DNA from 2 places in the Rhodococcus sp. RS1C4 genome. Region 1 is predicted to be linked to the other one. Evidence: riboswitches for the same ligand, from Rfam matches in the RefSeq annotation. Region 1 holds a riboswitch; the other holds the start of a gene.
What was found. Region 1 has a riboswitch for S-adenosylmethionine ahead of CH289_RS00080 (bifunctional o-acetylhomoserine/o-acetylserine sulfhydrylase). Riboswitches for the same ligand answer to the same signal wherever they lie in the genome.

Region 1 (4,969 bases):
TGCGCATCGAAAGATCCAGGCGAGTCGATCAAGCAGCGCGGGCGTCGGTCCGTCGCTGCATCCACATCGCGATGGACAGGACGACGAGGCCTGCGACGGCCAGGATGGCACCTGCAGCCGCGGGTGCCGTGTACCCGAAGCCGGCGGCGATGACGGCACCACCGAGCGCGGCACCGATTGCATTGGCGAGGTTGAACGCCGCGTGATTGAGCGACGCCGCCAGTGTCTGAGCGTCCTCGGCGACGTCCATCAACCGGGTCTGCAGTCCGGGGATCACCGACGAGCCCGACGCGCCGATCAGGAACACCAGGATCAGCGCGCTGATCGGGTTGTGTGCGGCCAGAACGAACGCAGCCAGGAACACAGCCATCGATGCCAGCCCGAAGAACGTTCCCTTCAGCTTGAAGCGGTCCGCGAGCCATCCGCCGAAGTAGTTGCCGGCAACCATGCCGAGGCCGTAGATCATCAGCGCGACCGGCACCAGAGTGCGTGCCAGTCCCGCGACATCGGTCAGCGTCGACGAGATGTAGGTGTACACGGCGAACATGCCACCGAAGCCGACCATGCCGACGAACAGCGTCATCCACACCTGGCTGCGGCGAAGTGCACCGAGCTCCGTGATCGGATTGGTGGTCGGCATGCCGTCGAGACGAGGCATCCACATGATCAAGGCGGTGACGGTGAGTGCACCGATCACCCCGACGACGGCGAACGCACTGCGCCAGCCGAGAAGTTGCCCGAGCCAGGTAGCTGCGGGGACACCGACGACGTTGGCTATCGAGAGCCCCATCATGACCATCGCAACAGCTTTGGCGCGCTTGCCCGGCTCGGCGAGATGCGCCGCGACGAGCGCCGCGATACCGAAGTACGCACCGTGAGGCAAGCCCGCGACGAACCTGGACGCGACCAATTCGTTGAAACTGGGAGCGAACACGGTACCGAGGTTGCCAAGAGTGAACGCCACCATCAGAGCGATCAACAGTGCTCGACGCGGTACACGCGCGGCCAGCGTCGCGATCGCGGGCGCACCGACGACGACGCCGAGGGCGTACGCCGAGATCATGTGACCGGCCGAGGGCTCGGAGATACCCATGCTCGACGCCACGTCGGGAAGCAGACCCATCGACGCGAACTCGGTGGTCCCGATACCGAACCCACCGATCGACAGGGCGAACATCGCGAACCGTCTCCGCGTGGAGTGCGGACGGTTACTGGTACTCAGGCCGCTCGACACCTTCGAACGCACGGCGCCGACATTCCTGGCGAGGGCGGAATCGGTGACAGACACGGCACAACGACCTTTCGGGGTTTCGGGATCGATCAAGAAGAAAAAGGACGGACTGGATCGGCAACGTCCCAGGCGTCAATTGTCATCCCCGGCACAAGCGATTTTCGAATCCTCCGGCGGTGATAGTGCTCACGCCGCCGTCCAACGGTCGATCCGCAGGCCCCACTACTACCTTTATAGTGCTCATTCCGCAGGCTCCACTCCCGGCCGTCGGCAGGCGTGTTGTGGCCGGACTGCTTGTTTCCCGAAGTCGATCGCACCGCTAGGATTCACGCCAGGTCATGAGTGCCAGCATCGAGCCCCGGCTTGCTGGCCGGCAACCCTCCAACCGCGGTGGGGTGCCCCGGGTGAGAAGACCTGGTTAGTCGGCTGCGCACACGCGTTGCCGTCGAGCAAGCGCGGGCCCGCCACGGTGATGTCACATGATGTCGGTGGGCCCACTGACCGGGAGTTGTCCGACACGTCGGCGGCCCCAGGAAGAGGTTGATCATGTGTTGTTGTACCGATACGCCCCGCCCCGGCTTTCCGGACGAGAGCCGATTCGAAACCTGATCATCCTTCGAAGACGGAGTTATCACTCACATGACCGACAACACCCCTGACGTCGTGGACGCAACCGGCGCCCCCATCGAAGACCCCACTGCTTCGTGGGCTTTCGAGACCAAGCAGATTCACACGGGTCAGACTCCGGACGGCGCGACCAACGCGCGCGCTCTGCCCATCTACCAGACCACGTCGTACACGTTCGACAACACCGATCACGCCGCCGCACTGTTCGGGCTGGCAGAACCGGGCAACATCTACACCCGCATCATCAACCCCACCCAGGACGTGGTCGAGCAGCGCATCGCTGCTCTCGAGGGCGGCGTCGCCGCGCTGCTCCTGGCGTCCGGGCAGGCCGCCGAGACGTTCGCGATCCTCAACCTCGCGGAAGCGGGCGATCACATCGTCTCCAGCCCTCGTCTGTACGGCGGAACGTACAACCTGTTTCACTACACGCTTCCGAAGTTCGGTGTGCAGGTCACGTTCGTCGAGGATCCGGACGATCTCGAGCAGTGGCGCGCAGCCATCACCCCGAACACCAAAGCGTTCTACGGCGAGACCATCTCCAACCCGAAGAACGACATTCTCGACATCCCCGGTATCTCCGCCGTGGCGCACGAGAACGGGATTCCGCTCATCGTCGACAACACCGTCGCGACTCCGTATCTCATCCAGCCGCTGAAGCACGGCGCGGACATCGTCGTGCATTCGGCGACGAAGTACCTCGGTGGGCACGGCACCGCCATCGCGGGCGTCATCGTCGACGGTGGCACCTTCGATTGGACGCAGGGGCGCCACACCAACTTCACGACGGCCGATCCCAGCTATCACGGCGTCGTGTTCGCGGACCTCGGTGCTCCGGCGTTCGCGCTCAAGGCCCGCGTCCAGTTGCTGCGTGATGTCGGCGCGGCCGTGTCTCCGTTCAACGCGTTCCTCATCAGCCAGGGGCTCGAGACGTTGAGTCTGCGCATCGAACGTCACGTCGAGAACGCACAGAAGGTGGCGGCGTTCCTCGAGGCGCGGGACGAGGTGGAGTCCATCAACTACGCGGGTCTGAAGTCCTCGCCGTGGTACGGCCGCGGCCAGGAACTTGCACCGAAGGGCCAGGGCGCCATCATCGCGTTCGAGCTGAAGGGCGGCGTCGACGCCGGCAAGAAGTTCGTCAACGCGCTGAGCCTTCACAGCCATGTGGCTAACATCGGTGATGTGCGTTCACTCGTCATTCACCCCGCCTCGACCACACATTCGCAGTTGACGCCGGAGGAGCAGCTGGCCTCGGGCGTCACTCCGGGCCTGGTCAGGCTCGCTGTGGGTATCGAAGGGATCGACGATATTCTCGCCGATCTCGAAACCGGATTCGCAGCGGCGGCGTCTTGACCATCGGCTCTGTGCACGACGTCCGTCCGGCTGCGGGATTCCCGCCGCCGGACGGACGGCTCGGCAGTATCGACATCGGCCGGCTCGACCTCGAGAGCGGTGCCTCGCTACCCCAGGTGACCGTTGCGGTGCAGCGCTGGGGAGAGCTCGCACCCGGACGTGACAACGTGGTTCTCGTCGAGCACGCCCTCACCGGCGATTCGCACGTCAGCGGACCCGCCGACGCGGATCACGCGTTGCCCGGCTGGTGGAACGGGATGGTCGGACCCGGCGCACCGATAGACACCGACGAGTGGTGCGTCGTCGCATCGAACGTCCTCGGTGGCTGCGGTGGAACGACGGGTCCCAGCTCGCTCGCCGAGGACGGTAAGCCGTACGGCAGCCGATTCCCCGGCATCTCCATTCGCGACCAGGTTGCGGCCGAGGTCGCGCTCGCGGATGCGCTCGGCATCCACCGCTTCGCTGCTGTTGTCGGCGGTTCCATGGGCGGCATGCGCACACTGGAGTGGATCGTCGGCCATCCCGAGCGTGTCGGCGCCGCTCTCGTACTCGCCGTCGGCGCCCGCGCCACTGCGGACCAGATCGGTACGCAGACCACTCAGATCGAAGCGATCGCGTCGGATCCGGACTGGCAGGGCGGTGATTACCACGGCACGGCTCGATCCCCTCGCGCTGGACTGAAGATCGCTCGTCGCATCGCGCACCTGACCTATCGCACCGAGAGCGAGCTCGACCTCCGGTTCGAGAACAACCCCCAGGGCGACGAGAACCCGTGGAACGGTGGCCGATACGCCGTCGACAGCTACCTTCAGCACCAGGCCAACAAGTTGGCCGACAGGTTCGACGCAAGCACGTACGTATTACTGAGCGAGGCGATGAACCGGCACGACATCGGTCGGGGACGCGGTGGCGTCGACGAAGCCCTGGCGCGCGCGACGGTGCCGACCATCGTCGGCGGTGTGGATTCCGACCGGTTGTATCCGCTGCGTCAGCAGAAGGAGATCGCGCGCGGTCTACCCGAGTGCCGTGGACTCGAAGTCATTCAGTCCAGAGACGGTCACGACGGCTTTCTCACCGAAGCCGGGTCCGTCGCGAAGCTGCTCGGCGAGACGATGCAGCACGCACGCGCTGCTCGCCACGCCTGAACTCAGGAGTCGACCGACTCGGTGCGGCGCTCAGTCCGTACCGAGTGGGTCGATCGAGGACGACAGAAAGACGATGGCGCCGCCCACCAGCGCGAGGGCGGACACGTCGAAGCCACGGCTTCGTACCGCGAGCAGCCCCACGCGGTTTTCGGGAACACACAGCCGGAACCCCGCCGCGAGAAGAGTGGCCACGCCCAGCACGAACGATCCGCGGCGCCACCGGTCCGCGAGCACGAGCACGAGCGCGGCCGCGAGGACGACCATCACGGCCAGTAGAGGCAGGTTCTTGCGGATCTGAGCGCCCATGCGACGTCAGACCGTCGCCGGGAGGTCTCGCTCGGCACGTTCGACAACGTTGGACAGCAGGAAGGCGCGAGTGAGCGGTCCCACGCCCCCGGGATTGGGTGAGACGAATCCCGCGACGTCCGCGACGCCTGCAGCGACGTCGCCGCGCAGACCATCCTCGGTCCTGCTGACGCCGACGTCGAGGACCGCAGCACCCGGCTTGACCATGTCGGCGGTGATGATGCCCGGCACACCGGCGGCCGCGATGACGATGTCGGCGCGAGACACCTCGGCCGCAAGATCACGAGTTCCGGTGTGGCACAGCGTCACT
Region 2 (4,969 bases), on a different contig from region 1:
ATGAGGCGCCCTTTACAGAGCTTGACTTGCTCACGAGCGCACGTTGGACTCGGGAGACCACCTCGCGTTGAGCCGGGTCGGGGATGATCGCGTCGAGTGGGATCGGCATGCCTGTTTCACCCGACTGTGTGGTGTCGAATTCTCTGCTTGAGAATGGATCTGCCTCCTCGAACCAGGCCATCAACGTACGCGACAAACGTTCGATCATCGGTTCCGCCGAATCCAGTGACTTCCCCTCCAGACTCGACCATTCGGACAGAAGTTCGGCGTACCGGGAACGCTGCTCGTCGTCGGCGATCGACGCCGCGTAGAACGACAGAAATTCCTGCGGTGCCTTACCCGAGATGGCGAGTACCTCGAGCAAGTCACGCTCTCGCTCGAGCGCTGTGCGGACCGCAGGCGTCGGGGCGGATTCGAGAGCGCCGGCCAACAGTCCGGCGACCTTCGGAGGGAGCGCGGAGAGCGGCCGACCGCTCTCGACGTCGTCGACCATCGAGGAAAGCTTGATCAGCCGCTGTGTCAGTTTGGCGCGTTCGGCCTCGAGTGCTGCGACGAGGTCGCGTAGATCAGCGATTGTGTCGTCAGCACCCTCGATGTCAGAGGCGTCGCGCGCGAGAACCGCGGCAACCGATCCGAGCGGGACGCCGTTGGTCGCGAGCCAGCGAATGCGCATGAGCCGAACGACATCGTTCATCGTGTACTCGCGGTAGCCGTTCCCGCGCCGTTGAGGCTCGGCGAGGAGACCGAGGCGGTGGTAGTGACGCACCGTTCTCGGTGTGGTGTCGGCCGCGGTAGCGAGTTGCCCTATCTGCATGCCTTCAGTCTCAACCATGACCTAGCGTCAAGGTCAATGCCTGAATTCTGCCGCCCTACCCTGAGCCCACACACCACAACGCCCACCGGAGCTCACGTAGTTTCAACCGAGCCGACGCGTTGACCGGTTGAGACCAAGCTGCGTTTCCGTGCCGTCTGACGCTACCTAGGCCCGTCGACTTGAATGCCTCCGGCGTTTGCCTCGTCCACGTCATTTGTCGAAGTGAAGAACTTGTTGAAGACAATCTTCATTTCCTCGACGACGTCGATATGACTCTGCAACACGTCGACCATGTTGTTCTCGCCGCCATCGGCTTTGTCGGCGAAAACCTTCTGCAAGTGAAGTCCCATATTGAAGTCACCCCAGCCGGTAACGTTCCGAAGATCCCTCGCAGTTTTCTGATGCACCTTCAACTTTGCGATGTACTTGTCGCACGCTTCGTAGCAGGCGTGGGCAGCTTCCTCGTTCAGATACAACTGATTGTTGTCTGCAGCAACAGCCAGGGCCTTCCAATAGGTGACCGGTTCTCCAGGATTACTCATCGAGCCCCCTACTTCGGTGCGGCCGGAACCGCAGACTCCAGATCGTTGACGTGCCTCTTCACTACTGCGCAGGCATCCACGCCGTCGTCCATCTCATACAGCGCAGTGAACACCACAACGCCTGGCGGGACATCGATAGCGATCTTGCAGTCTCTGAGCGCATTACCGAACTCGGTAACGTACATGTAGGCATCGCGACCACCGATTGTTAGATCACGGCCGTCACGATTAGAGGGGTCGGCACGGGCTTCGTCGAGCGTGTGCTCAATCGATGACATCACGCTCAGTCCGTAGGGCGAATTCGCGCCCCCTGGAGCGCTGAACACGCACCGCGCCCAGTCCGGAACCTCGATACCGCGACCCCATCCTTCCTGACGGGTGGAGTTGTCCAACCCAGTTGCGTCCACCGCTTCTGGGGTGATGCTGCACGGATCCCAGCGCTCAGCGGCGACGGGACTGCCTTCGACACCCCCGCTGCATCCGGCAAGCAGTGCCGCTACAGCCATTGATGCCGCTATTCGTGTACGCACCCGACCCCCTCGATCACGTCGATCAACAGGTTAGACGCAATGACCATCGAAACGGTTCCGCTTCACCGCAGCGCGGTGACCTACAGGTCGGCCGGTCGTGCGAGGGATCTGACGGTCGACTCGGATGCTCGATATCCGGCCTCGTACATCCATGGCCAGTCGGCGAAGTCTTCCGGGTCGACGACGAGGGACTCGATCCCGCCGTTGCCGAGCCGTTTCGCCGGGTGGGACGGGAAGTCCTCGATCAGGTACTCACGCTGAAGACTCTGCCGGAAGATCAGCCACGTCTCCGGGGTGAAGCCAACGGCTTCCGCTCTTTTGGCGAGATCGATCCACGCGACGATGTTGGTGTAGCCGCCGTCGAGGATGTGTTGCCTTGTCGCGATCATCGCGAAGGTCCCGTACCAGATCGGCGGGTAGTCGAGCAGGGTCCGGCACCACCGTCGTCTGCGTTCCGGCGGGATCGGGTTCCACTTCGCCTGTGCCTCAGCAAGTCCGAATGGATCAGACATGACTCACCTCGTCCCGGAGGTTCGGTACCTCCATCGACTTGCTCGCCGACGGCCGTCGGTCGAGCCGGTTCTTCCCCTGGGGCACCCCTGTCGATGGAGACGGGGTTGCCGGACAGTCGGCCAGGTACCGCTGACTGTCACTCTTGAACCTGCGTCCGAGGATACTCGGCGTCGATGCGGATCAGAAGTCTATTTTTGCGATCCACTGCACTTGGATCGCCAGTCGCACACTGCGAACGGCGTGGTAGCGCTCAAGGTCCGAACGCGCACCCGGCGATCGTCGAAAACCCGATCGCGAAGGCTATTACTTCTGTGCTTTCCAGAATCCCGAGCCAACGCCGCGCTCGCTCGGTCGGCACTTGTGCGGCCAGGCTGTCCGTTGTCGGGAGAACTCGGTGCCGAACGAGGTCGTCGCGACGGGTCGAGAGCAGCCAGGTCGGTGTGCGACCGTCGCGCGCTGCCTTCGACCGCGCACCGCCGGTCAGGGAAACAATGCACTCGAACGATGTCAAGTGTCGCACCTTCGCATTCATCGCCGCCCGGACTACGGACGGCGGGTGCTGGCGATGTCTCGTCGACGTCGGGCACCGGATCACCGGCCAGTTCGAGTCTCAGACAACTCCCAGGGCGACCATTGCGTCGGCGACCTTAATGAATCCGGCGATGTTGGCGCCGTGCACGTAGTCGCCGGGCTTGCCGTATTCCGCTGCTGTTTCGATGGTCCGCGCGTGAATTCCATTCATGATCGCCGCGAGACGTTCGTCGGTGTAGTGGAAGCTCCACGAGTCGCGAGATGCGTTCTGCTGCATCTCGAGTGCTGATGTCGCGACTCCGCCTGCATTGGCGGCCTTTCCTGGAGCGAAGGCAACTCCGGCGTCACGGAACAACTGCACTGCGTCCGGAGTGGTAGGCATGTTCGCACCCTCGGCCACGACGCGCACCTGGTTGTTGATCAACACTTTTGCCGCGTCTGCATCGAGCTCGTTCTGTGTTGCCGACGGGATTGCGACATCGCACGCCACGTCCCAAATCGACCCGTCCGCCGTGAATGTCGCAGCCTTCACGGTGTCGCAATAGGCGCTGATGCGTTCGCGTCGAACTTCCTTGAGATCCTTGAGTAGTTCGAGATCGATTCCATTCGGATCGACGACGTATCCCGACGAATCCGAGCATGCAACGACCTTGCCGCCCAGCTGATGTACTTTCTCGATCGCGTAGATCGCGACGTTGCCCGAGCCGGAGACCACCACGGTTTTGCCGTCGAGCGAGGTCCCGAGGGTTTCCAGCATGTCGGCAACGAAGTAGGCGGCACCGTATCCCGTCGCCTCACGCCGCACCTGAGACCCTCCCCAGGACGTTCCCTTGCCGGTGAGCACTCCCGACTCGTACGAGTTGGTGAGTCGTTTGTATTGGCCGAACAGGTAGCCGATTTCGCGTCCGCCGACGCCGATGTCTCCGGCGGGCACGTCGGTGTATTCGCCGATGTGACGATGCAGCTCGGTCATGAACGACTGACAGAAGCGCATGACCTCGGCGTCGGATCGGCCTTTCGGATCGAAATCCGCGCCGCCTTTCCCGCCGCCGATGGGAAGTCCGGTAAGTGAGTTCTTGAAGATCTGCTCGAAGCCCAGGAACTTGACGATGCCGAGGTTGACGCTGGGGTGAAAGCGCAGGCCGCCCTTGTACGGTCCGAGCGCGCTGTTGTACTGCACTCGGAATCCGCGGTTGACGTGTACGGACCCGGAATCGTCGACCCACGGGACCCTGAAGATGATCTGCCGTTCCGGTTCGCACAGGCGCTCGATCAGTGCGGCGTCGGCGTATTCGGGTCGGTGTTCGAGGACGACTTGCAGCGACTCGAACACCTCGGCCGCTGCCTGATGAAACTCGGGCTCGCCGGCGTTACGCGTCAGGACCTGCTGGTAAATCGCTTCGATCTGGTCGCGCGTCGACACGCCCCGCCTCCTCTTGTGAGAACTTCGAAACATGACCGTAACAACTCATACCCAGAGCGTGGTGAGTCAGGTCGATGCATTCGCAGTTCGAGCCGGGACAACAACCCCCGCGATCTGCGGTCGGAGAGGGCTGCATCCCCCGCGAGATGAATGAGGATGCAGCCCTTCGTTCGACAGGATTCGAGATCAGCCCAGCAGTTGCTGCATGGTGTCGATTTCCTGCTGCTGCGTCTCGACGATTGTGCGGGCCATCTGCTGCGCATCCTGGTTGGATCCGTTCGCGATCTCGGCTTGCGCCATTTCGATCGCACCGGTGTGGTGAGCGATCATCATCGTCGACCACTGCCGGTCGAACTCCGGACCCGTCAGGCCGGCCAAGGTATCCATGTCCTGCTGGGTCATCATGCCCGTGCCCGAGCCATGATCCATCCCGCCCATGGTGCCCATGTCCCCCGAGGGTGCGGGCTGATCCCACTCGGCCAGCCAGCTCGTCAGCTGGTCCATCTCGGGTTGTTGCGCGGCAGCGATCGCCGACGCCAACGCCTGCACGTCCGGGTTGTCGCTACGGCCTTGCACCATCTCTGCCATCTCGACTGCCTGTGCGTGATGCGGGTAC

Region 2: it holds a riboswitch for S-adenosylmethionine, as region 1 does, so the genes downstream of both, CH289_RS18155 (mandelate racemase/muconate lactonizing protein) here and CH289_RS00080 (bifunctional o-acetylhomoserine/o-acetylserine sulfhydrylase) in region 1, are expected to answer to the same signal.

What each region holds. Positions count from the first base shown of each region.
Region 1 covers NZ_NOXZ01000002.1:11,298-16,266, forward strand. Annotated here, with positions in the region: gene CH289_RS00075 (MFS transporter) at 29-1,177, opposite strand; SAM riboswitch class IV at 1,566-1,693, shown strand; gene CH289_RS00080 (bifunctional o-acetylhomoserine/o-acetylserine sulfhydrylase) at 1,871-3,208, shown strand; gene metX (homoserine O-acetyltransferase MetX) at 3,205-4,353, shown strand; gene CH289_RS00090 (DUF3017 domain-containing protein) at 4,384-4,659, opposite strand; gene CH289_RS00095 (bifunctional methylenetetrahydrofolate dehydrogenase/methenyltetrahydrofolate cyclohydrolase) at 4,666-4,969, opposite strand, start outside.
Region 2 covers NZ_NOXZ01000035.1:33,841-38,809, reverse strand. Annotated here, with positions in the region: gene CH289_RS18170 (MerR family transcriptional regulator) at 1-832, opposite strand, end outside; gene CH289_RS18175 (hypothetical protein) at 1-2, opposite strand, end outside; gene CH289_RS18165 (hypothetical protein) at 976-1,356, opposite strand; gene CH289_RS18160 (DUF3558 family protein) at 1,365-1,862, opposite strand; gene CH289_RS18155 (mandelate racemase/muconate lactonizing protein) at 1,967-2,398, opposite strand; SAM riboswitch class IV at 2,428-2,547, opposite strand; gene gdhA (NADP-specific glutamate dehydrogenase) at 3,010-4,353, opposite strand; gene CH289_RS18140 (DUF305 domain-containing protein) at 4,540-4,969, opposite strand, start outside.